Regions from separate parts of the Nocardioides aurantiacus genome, predicted to be linked through region 2. Evidence: predicted binding sites of a transcription regulator. Region 2 holds the regulator's gene; the other holds the start of a gene.
The links. The regulator HrcA, encoded in region 2, represses chaperone genes, less so after heat shock. The targets are predictions, from matches to a motif close to TTGGCACTCGNNNNNNNCGAGTGCCAA.
Positions count from the first base shown of each region.

Region 1: groES (co-chaperone GroES) is a predicted target of HrcA. The motif match lies at 4,388-4,414, and genes of this name have one in related genera.

Region 1 is NZ_RKHO01000001.1:539,989-547,025, forward strand. It holds gene EDD33_RS19620 (glycoside hydrolase family 3 protein) at 1-713, shown strand, start outside; gene EDD33_RS02675 (MBL fold metallo-hydrolase) at 748-1,359, shown strand; gene EDD33_RS02680 (VanZ family protein) at 1,356-1,745, shown strand; gene EDD33_RS02685 (MFS transporter) at 1,687-3,150, opposite strand; gene EDD33_RS02690 (class I SAM-dependent methyltransferase) at 3,147-4,319, opposite strand; gene groES (co-chaperone GroES) at 4,551-4,844, shown strand; gene groL (chaperonin GroEL) at 4,970-6,586, shown strand; gene EDD33_RS02705 (FadR/GntR family transcriptional regulator) at 6,863-7,037, opposite strand, start outside.
Region 2 is NZ_RKHO01000001.1:1,180,901-1,187,937, forward strand. It holds gene EDD33_RS05645 (short-chain fatty acid transporter) at 1-555, shown strand, start outside; gene EDD33_RS20660 (hypothetical protein) at 634-756, shown strand; gene EDD33_RS19890 (hypothetical protein) at 783-926, shown strand; gene EDD33_RS19895 (hypothetical protein) at 984-1,130, shown strand; gene EDD33_RS20260 (ArsR/SmtB family transcription factor) at 1,127-1,723, shown strand; gene EDD33_RS05655 (MBL fold metallo-hydrolase) at 1,720-2,583, opposite strand; gene hrcA (heat-inducible transcriptional repressor HrcA) at 2,692-3,714, shown strand; gene dnaJ (molecular chaperone DnaJ) at 3,787-4,959, shown strand; gene EDD33_RS05670 (16S rRNA (uracil(1498)-N(3))-methyltransferase) at 4,969-5,721, shown strand; gene EDD33_RS05675 (peptide methionine sulfoxide reductase) at 5,729-6,025, opposite strand; gene EDD33_RS05680 (Gmad2 immunoglobulin-like domain-containing protein) at 6,022-6,915, opposite strand; gene EDD33_RS05685 (histidine triad nucleotide-binding protein) at 7,009-7,037, shown strand, end outside.

The sequences.
Region 1 (7,037 bases), 640 kb from region 2:
CCGCCCGCGACGCGATCGTGCGCGCGGTGCGCCAGGGCGACCTCTCCCGCGCGCGGCTGGCCGAGGCCGCGGCCCGGATGGTCGACACGATGCACGGCCTCGGCCGGGGCACCGCCGCCGCGCCGGGCAGCGGCGGCCGGGCCGCGGACGCGCTCGCCCGGCGCTCGGTCACCTCGGTGGCGGGGCCCTGCGAGGGGCGGCTGGTCGGCGACCGGGTCCGCGTCGTCGGCGCGCCCGACGACGTGGCCGCGTTCGACTCCCTGGTCCAGGCGCGCGGCGTCACGGTGGCCCGCGACTACACCAAGCGGGTGCGGGCGGGCTCCAGGTCGGTGGTGGTCGGCAGCAGGACCGTGGTGACCAAGGTCCGCAAGAAGGTCGAGGTCAAGGGCAAGGTGCGGGTCAAGGTGGTCAAGGTCCGCACGGAGGTCCCGGTGCGCGAGCGTCGGCCCGTCTACAAGCAGGTGCTCGTCGTCGCCGACGCCCCGACGGTGGCGCTGGTCGGCAGCGGCGGCGGCACCCCGGGCGCGGCCGACGTGACCGTGGCCCTCGACCGGCCGGGCGTCCTGGGTCGGGTCTCCTCGCGGGTCGAGCTGGCGGCGTACTCCGACCAGCCGGCCTCGCTCCGTGCCGTCGTCGACGTGCTGCTCGGCGAGCGGGACGCGCCGGGGCGGCTGCCCCTCGAGGTCGCCGGGGCGGAGCGCCGCGGCTGCTGACCCCGTCGGGACGGGCCGCCGCTAGCCTCGGTCCATGAGCACCCTGCGCATCGACCACGCCGTCTCCAGCGGCACCTTCAGCCTCGACGGCGAGACCCACGAGGTCGACAACAACCTGTGGGTGGTCGGCAACGACGACGAGTGCGTCGTCATCGACGCCCCGCACAGCGTCGAGGACATCCTGGCGCTGGTCGGCGGCCGGCAGGTCAAGGCCATCATCGCCACCCACGCCCACGACGACCACGTCCGCGTGGCGCCCGAGCTGCGCGAGCGCGTCACCGCGCCGATCCTGATGCACCCGGCCGACCGCGAGGTCTGGGAGCTCACCCACACCGACCACCTGTGGGACGTCGACCTCGAGGACGGCCAGACCGTCAAGGTCGCCGGCGCCTCCATCAAGGTCCTCCACACGCCGGGCCACGCGCCGGGCGCGGTGAGCCTCTACGTCCACGACCTCGGCTGCGTGTTCACCGGCGACACCCTCTTCGAGGGCGGGCCCGGCGCGACCGGGCGGTCGTTCAGCGACGCCGGCCTGATCGAGCACTCGATCCGCACCAAGCTCTTCGACCTGCCCGACGAGACCGTCGTGCACACCGGCCACGGGCCCGACACCACGATCGGTGCCGAGCGCGCCAACCTCGGGTGACCCGGCTGCGGCTGCCCGCCCGCGCGGTCTTCGTCGCCCTGCTGGTGGCCACGCTGGTCTCGTTCCTCACCCCGGCCGACGACCTCGCCGACCCCGGCGTCGACGACAAGGTGATGCACGCGCTGACCTTCTGCGTGCTCACCCTCTCCGGTGCGCTGGCCGGGGTCGGGTGGCGGCCGCTGCTCGCCGGGCTGGCGGCGTACGCCGTGGGCACCGAGGTGCTCCAGCACCTGCTCCCGATCGGGCGCCACGGCGACCCGCTCGACGCCCTGGCGGACCTCGTCGGGGTCGGCGTGGGGCTGCTGGTCGTGGCCGGCGTCGGTGCCCTCAGCCGGCGCGCGCCGTCCGCCGCTCCCGCACCACCTCGAGCACGCCGACCGAGGTAGCCGCCAGCACGAAGCACAGCGAGACCCCGACCGCGACGGCCAGCGCCGCGGCGTACGACGTGGGGCCGGGGCCCGCGACCGCGGCGAAGAACGCCGCGCCGATGACCGCCTGGCCGACGGCGAGGCCCACCCGCTGCGCGGTCTGCAGCACGCCGCCGGCGGTGCTGCCGACGACGGGGTCGACCTCGGCGAGGGTGAGCGCCTGGTTGGGCGTGATCACCGCGCCGTTGCCGACGCCCATCAGGAACAGCGGCACCGCCAGGGCGTACGCCGCGGCCCCGGGCGGGGTGAGGTGGGCCGCGACCGCCAGCGAGACGCCGCCGACCCCGAAGACCGCGGTGCCCACGACGGTGAGCGGGCGCCCGACCCGGGTGACGAAGCGGCCGGCGGCCTGCGCGGCCACCGCGCTGCCGACGGCGAACGCGGTGACCGCCAGCGCCGTGTGCAGCGCGCTGTAGCCCAGGCCGCGCTGGAAGTAGAGGGTGAGCACGAGCGGGATGCCCGCCTGCGCCGGGAAGTAGAGCAGCGCCAGCACCACGCCGGAGGTGTACGACGGCTGCCGGAACAGCCGCAGGTCGACCAGCGGGTCGAGCCGGGCGCGGGTGAGCCGCCGCTCGCGGCGGTAGAAGCCGAGGAGCAGCGCCGCCGCGGGGGCGAGCAGCACGAGCACGACCGGGCCGACCCGCTCCAGCTCGACGGCGGTGAACAGCACGCAGAAGGTGGCAGCGCCCAGCAGCAACGACCCGACCACGTCGAGCCGGTGGCGTCCGGTCGACGGGGTCTCGGGGAGCAGCCGCCGGGCCAGCACGAGCACCACCACGGCGATCGGCACGTTGACGAAGAACACCAGCCGCCAGCCCAGCTCGGGTCCGCCGACCGCGATCAGCAGCCCGCCGACCATCGGGCCCAGCGCGACGCCGAGACCGACGGTGGTGCCCAGCGCCCCGAACGCGCGGCCGCGCTCCTCGCCGCGGAACATCTGCTGGATCAGGCCCGAGACCTGCGGGTTGATCAGGCCGCCCGCGACGCCCTGCAGCACCCGGGCGGCGATCAGCAGCTCGGGCGTGGGGGCGAGCCCGGCGACGGCGCTGGTGAGCGCGAACCCGACCACCCCGACCTGGAACATCAGCTTGCGGCCGTGGTCGTCGCCGAGCCGCCCGGCCAGGACCGGCACGAGGCCGAAGGCGAGGGTGTAGCCGCTGACGATCCACTGCAGCTCGGCCGGACCTGCTCCGGTGGCGTCGCTGATCGAGGGCAGCGCGACGTTGGTGATGGAGACGTCGAGCAGCGTCATGAACAGCGCGCTGCAGCACACCAGCAGCGCCAGCCAGCGGTTGGTCGGGGCGGCGGGAGCGGGAGCGGCGCCGTCCTGGTGGGCGTGCTGGTCGTGGGGGAACTCGCTCACGCCGGCGGCTCCACCAGCAGCGCGACGCCCTTGCCCGCGACCCGGGTCATCACCAGGGTCGCCTCGGCGGTCCCGCGCAGCGCCAGCCGCCTGCGCAGCTCCTCGGGCACCACCTGGACGCCGCGCTTCTTGATCGTCAGCCGGCCCACGCCCCGCTCGCGCAGCGCGGCCCGCAGCGGCTTCTCGCGGTAGGGCAGCTCCTCGACGACGCGGTAGCAGCGCGCGAACGGCGTCGCGACCGACGCCGGGGCGCCGACGTAGGCGATGTGCGGGTCCAGCAGGTGCCCGTCGGCCAGCGCCGCCACCGCCTGCACCAGGCCGGCGCGGATGACCGCGCCGTCCGGCTCCAGGACGTACGCCGGCAGGCCGTCCGCCTCGCGCAGCGAGCCCGCGGCCGGGAGGTCCTCGTCGGTCAGCGTGGCCAGGCCGCCGTCGCCGATCACGGTCGCCCGCCGGGCGGTGGTGGCCAGCCGCCCCGACCACAGCACCGCCTCCTTGACCTCGCGGCGGTCGCTGACCCACTCCGCCTCGACGCCGTCGGGCACGACCTCGTGGGGGAGGCCGGGCGCGAGCTTGACGCAGGCGTCGCGGGTCAGCAGGTCGAGCACGAACGGCCACGGCGGTGTCCAGCCGTCGACGTCGAAGACGCGGCCGCGGGCGGAGCGGCGGGCCGGGTCGGCGTACGCCACGTCGAAGGCGGTGGTGTCCACCTCGGTCGCGTCGGCGACGCCGACCGCGCCGCCCAGCCCCAGCGCGGCGAGGTTGGCGCGGGCGACCTCGACCCGCACGGGGTCGAGGTCGACGCCGGCGACGGTGAGCCCCGCCCGGGCCAGCGCGACCAGGTCGCCGCCGATGCCGCAGCCGAGGTCGACCACGGTCCGCAGCCCCGAGGCGCGCAGCCGGGCGGCGCGGTGGGCGGCCACCGGGGCGCGGGTGGCCTGCTCGAGGCCGTCGGGGGTGAAGTACATCCGGGCGGCGTCCTCGCCCAGCTTGGCCACGGCGCGGCGCCGCAGCTCGACCTGGGTCAGCGCCGCGGCGACGTGCTCGGGGGCCGCCGTACGCCGCAGCGACTCCGCGTCCGAGAGCGACCTCGGGTCGAGACCGGTCGCCCGGTCGAGCAGCCGCCGGCCGTCGTCGGTGAGCAGCCAGCGGAAGGCGTCGAGGTCCACCCGGCCATCCTGGACCACCGCTGGGGCACCGGTCCGGGCCGGGGACGGCGACGCGGGGGAGGGGTGCTCTGGCACTCGGTGGATGTGAGTGCTAGTTTTTCGTTGGCACTCTCCCCGTGAGTGTGCCAGCGCTTGTACGGCGTACGACCCCCGCGACGGCGTGCTCCGCCACAAGTGCCGAACTTCGCAAGCCAACCCCAGACAACTGCGTGGAAAGTGGAGGTCGACAACGTGTCGGTCAACATCAAGCCCCTCGAGGACCGGATCGTCGTCAAGGCCCTGGAGGCCGAGCAGACCACGGCGTCCGGCCTGGTCATCCCGGACACCGCCAAGGAGAAGCCCCAGGAGGGCGAGGTCCTGAGCATCGGTCCCGGCCGCGTCGACGACAACGGCAACCGCGTCCCGCTCGACGTGCAGGTCGGCGACAAGGTCATCTACAGCAAGTACGGCGGCACCGAGGTGAAGTACGCCGGCGAGGAGTACCTCATCCTCTCCGCGCGCGACGTCCTCGCCGTCGTCTCCTGATCCACCCGCACCACCCCTGATCCACCGCCAGTCCGGGCCCCGGTCGTCCGCGAGCCCGCTCGCCGACGTACCCCGGCCCGGACTGTCGTCTTTTCCTGACCCGACCGGAAGGAGCATCCACCGAGATGCCGAAGATCCTGGAGTTCGACGAGCACGCCCGCCGCTCCCTCGAGCGGGGCGTCGACGCCCTCGCCAACGCCGTCAAGGTGACGCTGGGCCCGCGCGGCCGCTACGTCGTCCTGGACAAGAAGTGGGGCGCCCCCACGATCACCAACGACGGCGTGACCGTCGCGCGTGAGATCGAGCTGGACGACCCCTTCGAGAACCTCGGGGCCCAGCTGACCAAGGAGGTGGCCACCAAGACCAACGACGTCGCCGGTGACGGCACCACCACCGCCACCGTGCTGGCCCAGGCCATGGTCCACGAGGGCATCCGCGCCGTTGCCGCCGGCGCCAACCCGCTGGCGCTCAAGCGCGGCATGGACCTCGCGTCCGCCGCCATGTGCGACGCCCTCTCGGCCGCGGCCCGCGACGTCGACGACCGCTCCGACATGGCGGCCGTGGCCACCGTGTCGAGCCGTGACGCCCACATCGGCGACCTGCTCGCGCAGGCCTTCGACAAGGTCGGCAAGGACGGTGTCATCACCGTCGAGGAGTCCAACACCATGGGCACCGACCTCGAGTTCACCGAGGGCATGCAGTTCGACAAGGGCTACCTGTCGCCCTACTTCGTCACCGACCAGGAGTCGATGGAGGCCGTCCTCGACGACCCCTACATCCTGCTGCACCAGGGGAAGATCTCGGCCATCTCCGAGCTGCTGCCCCTGCTGGAGAAGGTCATCCAGGCCGGCAAGCCGCTGTTCATCCTCTCCGAGGACGTCGAGGGCGAGGCCCTCTCGACCCTGGTCGTGAACAAGATCCGCGGCACCTTCAACGCCGTCGCCGTCAAGGCCCCCGCCTTCGGTGACCGCCGCAAGGCGATGATGCAGGACATCGCCACCCTCACCGGTGGCCAGGTCGTCGCCCCCGAGGTCGGCCTCAAGCTCGACCAGGTCGGGCTCGACGTGCTCGGCACCGCCCGTCGCATCGTGGTCACCAAGGACAACACCACGATCGTCGAGGGCGGCGGCAAGGCCGACGAGGTCAACGGCCGCGTCAACCAGATCAAGGCCGAGATCGACGCCACCGACTCCGACTGGGACCGCGAGAAGCTCCAGGAGCGCCTCGCCAAGCTCGCCGGCGGCGTGTGCGTCGTCCGCGTGGGTGCGGCCACCGAGGTCGAGCTCAAGGAGAAGAAGCACCGCATCGAGGACGCCGTCTCCGCGACGCGCGCCGCGATCGAGGAGGGCATCGTCGCCGGTGGCGGCTCCGCCCTCGTCCACGCGGCCTCCGCGCTCACCGACCTCGGCCTGACCGGCGACGAGGCGACCGGCGTGCGCATCGTCCGACGCTCCGTCGACGAGCCGCTGCGCTGGATCGCCGAGAACGGCGGCGAGCAGGGCTACGTCGTGGTCGCCAAGGTCCGCGAGCTCGGTGTCGGCAACGGCTACAACGCCGCGACCGGCGAGTACGGCGACCTGGTCTCCCAGGGCGTCCTCGACCCGGTCAAGGTCACCAAGTCGGCGCTCACCAACGCCACCTCCATCGCGGGCATGCTGCTCACCACCGAGACCCTCGTGGTGGACAAGCCCGAGGAGGAGGAGCCCGACGCCGGTGGCCACGGCCACGGTCACGGCCACTGAGCCCCTCGCTCCACCCAGCTCCACCCAGCTCCACCCGCCGGCCCGTCGCGCTCCTGCGCGGCGGGCCGGTGTGCGTGCGGGGGTGGTGGCCTGGAGTGGCCGTCGAGCGGCCCGAGATGTCCGGGTGTCCCGTCCGGCTGCCCGTCGTACGCCGCGAGGGTGGTGGGCCGGAGAGCTGGCTGCTCGGCCGGGGTCGTCGCTCCGGCGCAGTGACGGTCTCCCGAGCGACCTCGGGAAACCGCGGAGCCCGGGCCGGCCCCGCTCCGGACCCGCCCCCTACCCGCCCGCCTGCTCGCCCAACGCCTCGGCGGCCTCGTCGATGATGCCGCGCATGGCAGCCTCGGCGGCGGGGGCGTCGCCCTCGCGGACCGCCCGGGCGACGGCGTCGTGGAGGGCGATGGCGGCGGGGTTGGGCCGGGCGGGCATCAGGTCGTGGTGGGTGCGTCCGGCG
Region 2 (7,037 bases):
CTGCTGGTCTTCGTGATCCTCGGCCTGGTGCTCCACGGCACGCCGCGCAACTTCCTCGACGCCGTCAGCAAGGCGGTGCCCACCACGGCGGGCGTGCTGGTGCAGTACCCCCTGTACGCCGCCATGGCCGCCGTCCTGACCCGCGCGACCGGCAACGGCGGCCTCACCGTCTCCGAGCACCTCGCCGACCTCTTCACCAACCTCGGCGGGGGCGGCGGCTTCGCGGTCGTGATCGCGATCTACACCGCCCTGCTCGGCCTGCTGGTGCCCTCGGGTGGCGGCAAGTGGCTCGTCGAGGCGCCGTACGTCATGCAGTCGGCCACCGACGTGGGCATGAACCTCGGCTGGACCGTCCAGATCTACAACGCGGCCGAGGCGCTGCCCAACCTGGTCAACCCGTTCTTCATGCTCCCGCTCCTCGCCGTGCTGGGGCTGCGGGCACGCGACCTGGTCGGGTTCACGTTCCTGCAGTTCCTCTTCCACCTGCCGGTGGTGCTGCTGCTGCTCTGGCTGCTCGGCATGACCTTCGAGTTCGAGCCACCCGTCATCCCCTAGGGCCGCCGCCCGGTCGGGCCTTCTCGCAGTGCGGGCACCCGACGTAACCCCCTGCGGGGCCCCTGCGTTGGCGGGGGCGTGGACCACGCACCCCTCGGCTACTCGCACCGCGGCGACCCCGGCCTGCGCGGGCTGCTCGCGCGCTGGTGGTTCGCCCGTCGCAGCGCCCGGGTCCGGGCCGCCCTCCGGCGGCTGCCGTGAGGCGGCTGCGGCGGGGGCAGCCGCCGGTGAGGCGGGCGCGACCGACGAGCGCGCGGCGGGCGCTGCTGACCGGGCTGCTCCGCGGAGTGATCGTGTGGGCGCTGTTCGCGGTCAGCTACGTCGTGCCCACGGTCCTCCTGGCGCCGTCGCTGGGAGTGCGCCTGCTCTGAGGTCCCTCGCGCAAAGAAATCCTTGCAAAGAAGTCTTTGCACACGTACGGTCGCGGCATGGACCAGCTCGACGAAGCCCTCGCCCGCACCCGCCGCGACGACCTCGTGGCCGCCGCCACCCGACCCGTGCGCAGCCCGGTGGCCACCCTCCGCCGCACCCGCGCGGCCCGTCCGCAGCGCACGCCGCGGGCCGACGAGCTGTGAGCGCGTCCCGGCCCGTACGCCGCGTCGACCGGCAGGCCCTCCAGGGACTCGCCCACCCGCTCCGCGTCCAGCTGTACGACGCGCTGGTCTCCGAGGGCGCGGCCACGGCCTCCGAGCTCGGCCGTCGGCTGGGGGAGTCGAGCGGGTCGACGAGCTACCACCTGCGCCAGCTGGAGCGGCACGGGTTCGTGGAGACCGACCCCGCCCGCGGCACCGGCCGCGAGCGCTGGTGGCGGGCCACCGAGGAGGACCTCCGCACCCGCGGTGCCGACTTCGAGGACGACCCCTCCGCCGCCGAGGCCTACCGCATCCTCGACACCGAGTGGGCCCGCTCGCGTCGGGGCCGCCACGAGTCGTGGCGGGCCTCCCGACGGGAGTGGCCGATGCCGTGGCGCGAAGCGGCTGGCGAGTCGACCAGCCACCTCCGCCTCGACGTCGAGGAGACCGCCGAGCTGATGGCCGAGGTGGTCGCACTGATGTCGTCCTGGGCCGAGCGCACCGACGGCCGCGACGGCGACCCGCGCTACCGCTCGGTGGAGGTCCAGGCCAACGTGTTCCCCAACGGGCGGCCGCCGGGGGTGTCGACGGACTAGATGAGCGGCAGCCGCTTCTGCGAGCGCGGCAGGTGCTCGTAGCCGCGGCGCACCGCGTGGGCCAGGTCCTCGGCCGGGTAGGGCCACTGGCCCGCCGCGAGCGCCTCGGACGCGGGTACGCCGCGCGAGGCGAGGTCGCGGATCGTCTCGGCCACCACGCCGATCGACGAGCGCTGCTCGAAGACGAAGTCGCGGTCCACCGGCGACCCGTGCCCCGGCACCACCACCGTGGCCGGGCCGACCAGCTCGAGCGCGAGGTCGAGGCTCAGTGGCCACTCCATCGGCCAGGAGTCCTCGCCCCACACCGGCGTCCCCGACTCCTCGACCAGGTCGCCGGCGACCAGCACGTCGGCGTCCTCGACCCGGGCGAGGAGGTCGCCGTCGGTGTGGCCGCGGCCGGGGTGGACCAGCTCGACGACCCGGTCGCCCAGGTCGATCGCGGTCACCGAGGAGAACGTGCGGTCGGGCGGCGAGACGACCGCGGCTGCGGCCTCCTCGGCCCGCGGCCCGTCGTACGCCGCCACCGAGCGCGGCAGGTGCCCCTCCCAGTCACCCGCCTCGTGGCCGGTCACCACCACACCCTCGCCGGCGGCGCGGGCGGCGGCGTTGCCGAGCACGTGGTCGAGGTGCGCGTGCGTGTTGACCACCTCCACGAGCGGCGCCCGCGTGGCGCGGCGCACGACCTCGAGGACCTCGGCGAAGGAGGCGTCCGAGGTGTGGGTGTCGACGAGCAGCAGGCCGCGCTGGCCCTCGACGGCGGTGACGTTGACGTCCCACCAGGGGTGGCGCACCACCCAGACACGGTCGGCCAGCTCGGTCAGGGTGGGCTCGCCGTGGGGGCGTGGCGTGGCGTCGGACACCCCGCGAGCGTATGACGCGGCGCGTAGACTTGGCACTCGGAAACCCGGAGTGCCAACCTGGCCGCGGAGCCACCCGACGGGTGGACCGGACACGTGGACGGAGGAGCTGTGCAGGAGGACCGTCGGCTCGCCGTGCTGCGCGCCATCGTCGAGGACTACGTCGCCACCCGTGAGCCCGTGGGCAGCAAGGCGCTGGTCGAGCGGCACGCGCTCGGTGTCTCCCCGGCCACCGTCCGCAACGACATGGCCGCGCTGGAGGAGGAGGGGCTGATCGCCCAGCCGCACACCAGCGCGGGCCGGATCCCCACCGACAAGGGCTACCGCTTCTTCGTCGACCGGCTGACCCAGGTCAAGCCGATGTCGGCGGCCGAGAAGCGCGCCATCGCACGCTTCCTCGAGGGTGCCCACGACCTCGACGACGTGATCTCGCGCTCGGTCCGGCTGCTGGCGCAGCTGACCCAGCAGGTCGCGATCGTGCAGTACCCCACGCTCGCCCGCTCCACGGTCCGTCACGTCGAGCTGGTCTCGCTGACCGAGACCCGCGTGCTGCTGGTGCTGATCCTCTCCACCGGTCGGGTCGAGCAGCGCGTGGTCGAGCTGCCCGAGGGCCTGGACGCCGCCGCCCTGGCCGAGCTGCGGGGCAAGATCCTGCGCGCGGCCGTGGGGGAGCGCATCACCGAGGCGGCCACCGCGCTGGGCCGCCTCACCGAGCAGGTCGAGCCCGGCGACCGCACCCCGGTCGCCGTGATCGGCGCCGCGCTGGTCGAGGCGATGAGCAACGAGCGCACCGACGAGCGGGTCGTGGTCGGCGGCACCGCCAACCTGGCCCGCTTCGGCGACGGCTTCGACCGCTCCATCAAGCCGATGCTCGAGGCGCTGGAGGAGCACGTCGTGCTGCTGCAGCTGTTGGGCGAGGCGACCTCCGCCGGCTCGGTGACGGTGCGGATCGGGGCCGAGGGGCCCTACCGCGAGCTCGCCACCACCTCGGTCGTGGCCACCGGCTACGGCCCCGGCGAGGAGGTCGTCGGCTCGCTCGGCGTGGTCGGCCCGACCCGCATGGACTACCCCGGCTCGATGGCGGCGGTGCGCGCGGTCGCGCGCTACGTCTCCACGATCCTCGACCAGGCCTGAGCCCGCCCGACCTCCTTCCCGCCCACCGACTGCTGCCCACCGGCCGCCCACCCCGACACGAAAGAGACTTCGTTGAGCCAGGACCCCTACGAGATCCTCGGCGTCTCCCGCGACGCCGAGGCCGACGAGATCAAGAAGGCCTACCGCCGTCTGGCCCGTCAGCTGCACCCCGACGTGAACCCCGACCCGGCGACCCAGGAGCGGTTCAAGGAGGTCTCCGCGGCCTACGAGGTGCTCGCGGACCCCGAGAAGCGCCGGATGTACGACCTCGGCGGCGACCCCTTCGGTCGCGGCGGTGCCGGGGCCGGCCAGGGCGCGGGCTTCTCCTTCACCGACATCATGGACGCCTTCTTCGGCGGCCAGGCCGGTGGCGCCGGGCAGGGTCGCGGCCCCCGGCCGCGGTCGCGGCGCGGCCAGGACGCCCTGGTGCGGCTCGAGGTCGACCTGGCCGAGGCGGCGTTCGGCGTCTCCCGCGAGCTCAAGGTCGACACGGCCGTGCTCTGCACCGTCTGCGAGGGCAGCGGCGCGGCCCAGGGCTCCACCCCGGTCACCTGCGAGACCTGCCACGGCCGTGGCGAGGTGCAGCAGGTGCAGCGCTCGTTCCTGGGCGAGGTCCGCACGCTGCGGGCCTGCCCGGCCTGCCGCGGCTTCGGCGAGATCATCCCCGAGCCGTGCCGCGAGTGCTCCGGCGACGGCCGGGTCCGGTCGCGTCGCACGCTCACCGTCAAGATCCCGCCGGGCGTCGACACCGGCACCCGCGTGCAGCTCGCCGGTGAGGGAGAGACCGGTCCCGGCGGCGGCCCCGCGGGCGACCTCTACGTCGAGATCCAGGTCGCGCCCCACGAGGTGTTCAGCCGTGACGGCACCGACCTGCGCTGCCACGTCACCGTCCCGATGACGGCCGCCGCGCTCGGCACCACGATCAAGATGCCGCTGCTCCAGGCCGACGTGGCCGAGGCCGACTCCGAGATGGACCTGTGGGTCGACGTCGAGGTCCGTCCCGGCACCCAGTCGGGCCAGGAGCAGGTGCTGCGCGGCCGCGGCATCCCGCACCTGCGCTCGCAGGTGCGCGGCGACCTCGTGATCACGATCGACGTCGAGACCCCCGCGCGCCTCGACGACCGCCAGACCGAGCTGCTCCAGGAGCTGGCCCGGCTGCGTCACGAGGAGTCGCCCGACGGCCGGATCCAGCAGCCCCACAAGGGCATGTTCGGCCGGCTGCGCGACGCCTTCCACCCCCGCTAGGCCGACCGCGTGAGCCTGCCCGTCTTCCTCGGACCGGTCACCGACGCCCGCGTCGGTGACCGGGTCCGGGTCGAGGGCGACGAGGCCCGTCACGCCGTCGTGGTGCGGCGCACGCGCACGGGCGAGCAGGTGGTCCTCACCGACGGCGAGGGCACCGCGGCCACCGGTGAGGTGGTCGAGGCCCAGAAGAACGCGTTCGTGGTCGCGGTGACCGAGGTCCGCCACGAGGACCGCGCCACCCCCCACGTCACCGTCGTCCAGGCCGTCCCCAAGGGCGACCGCGGCGAGCTGGCCGTCGAGGTCCTGACCGAGGTCGGGGTCGACCGCGTGGTCCCCTGGGCCGCCGCACGCTGCGTCGGGGTCTGGCGCGGGGAGCGGGCCGAGAAGTCGCTGGCCAAGTGGCGCGCCACCGCCCGCGAGGCGGGCAAGCAGTCGCGCCGCGCCTGGTTGCCGGAGGTACGCCGCCTCGCCACCACCGCCGACGTCGTCGCCCTGCTCAAGGAGGCCGACCTCGGGGTGGTGCTCCACGAGGCGGCCGACACGGCGTTCGCCGCGCTGCCGGTGGCGAGCGACGGCGTCGACGTGGCGTCGGTCGTCGTGGTCGTGGGCCCCGAGGGCGGCCTGACCGACGAGGAGGTCGCGGCGTTCGCCGCGGTCGCGGGCACCCACGTCGTCACCGTCGGCCGGTCGGTGCTCCGCACCTCGACGGCCGGCGTCGTCGCGGTCGCAGCGCTGCTGTCCCGGACGGGCCGCTGGGCCTAGTCGGGGCCTAGTCGGGGCCGGTCGGGGCCCGGTCGGGGTCCGGTCGGGTCTCGACGCCCGCCAGGAAGTCGACCACCACCGCGAGCGGCATCTCGCACGGCTTGAGCACCCACCCCTCGCCCAGGGCGTAGGCGTTGGTGCTGACCACCGCCGAACCGTCCAGCGCCTCGGCGTACACGCTGGCGCTGCGGCCGCCCGCACGGGTGGTGCGGGTGACCGACCAGCGACGGCCGTCGTACGACGCCTGCGACCAGCCCTCGGGCACCCGGGCCAGCAGTGCGGCCACGGCGTCGGGACCGCTCACCGGACCTGCAGCCGCTTGGTCTCGCGGCTCCCGCCGGCCAGCGAGACCACGAGGATGAAGTCGCCGACGGGGGAGGAGACGTCGAAGTCGTAGGCCGCGACCTCGCCGGGCCGCTCCGCCTCCGCCGTGCCCTCGCGCACCACCACCTCCTCGTCGTCCACCAGCCGCCACGCCAGCCGGCCGTCCTCGGAGCGCGCCCACCCCCGCACCGTGAACGCGCTGCTGACCACGGCACCGTCGGCGGGGCTGTCGACCAGCACCCGGGAGACCGCCCCGTCCTCGGCCACCACGGGGTCGCCGAGCGGGACGCCCCACAGCGCGTCGGCCGGGGCGCCGTCCAGCAGCACCTCGACGGGCAGCCGGCTACGGGTGGCGGTGTCGACCGTCCACACCAGGGCCTGCAGCGCGGTGGCCGCCTGCGCCCGGCCGACGTCGGCGTCGGTGTCGAGCCCGGCGAGGTCCACCGTCACGCGGTCGCTGCCCACGCGGGTGGCCACCCGCGCCTCCACCTCGGGCCACCCCGGGGCGAGGTCGTCGTCGACCACCTGCCGGCTGACCAGCTGCTGGACCGCCACCTGCACGTCGTCGCCGGTCGCGTCCTCGACGAGGTGGCGGTCGGCGAAGAGCAGGGTGCCGCCGCGCGCCACGGCGTACGTCGTCACCGCGAGGTCGCGTGGCTCCTCCTGGCCGCCCGTCGCACCGACGGACCGCGTCTCGTCGACGGCCCCGTCGGTGGGCGGCGCGGGCCGGTCGCGGTCCGCGGCCCAGGAGATGCCCCCGATGACCACGGTCGTCGCCGTGGCGGCGGCCAGCACGCGCGGCACCCACCAGGCGGGGCGCTGCTCGTCGGGCTGCTGCTCAGGGCGCGCGAGCCGGGGGAGCGCGGGCATGGGACCTCCTGCGGCCACGGTACGACGCTCCCGCTGTCCGCGAACGGCCCACGAGGGGTCGTGGCCACCGCGGGCGTCGGTCATAGTGGGGCCATGAGCGCGTCGAGCCCTGTCGAGGACTG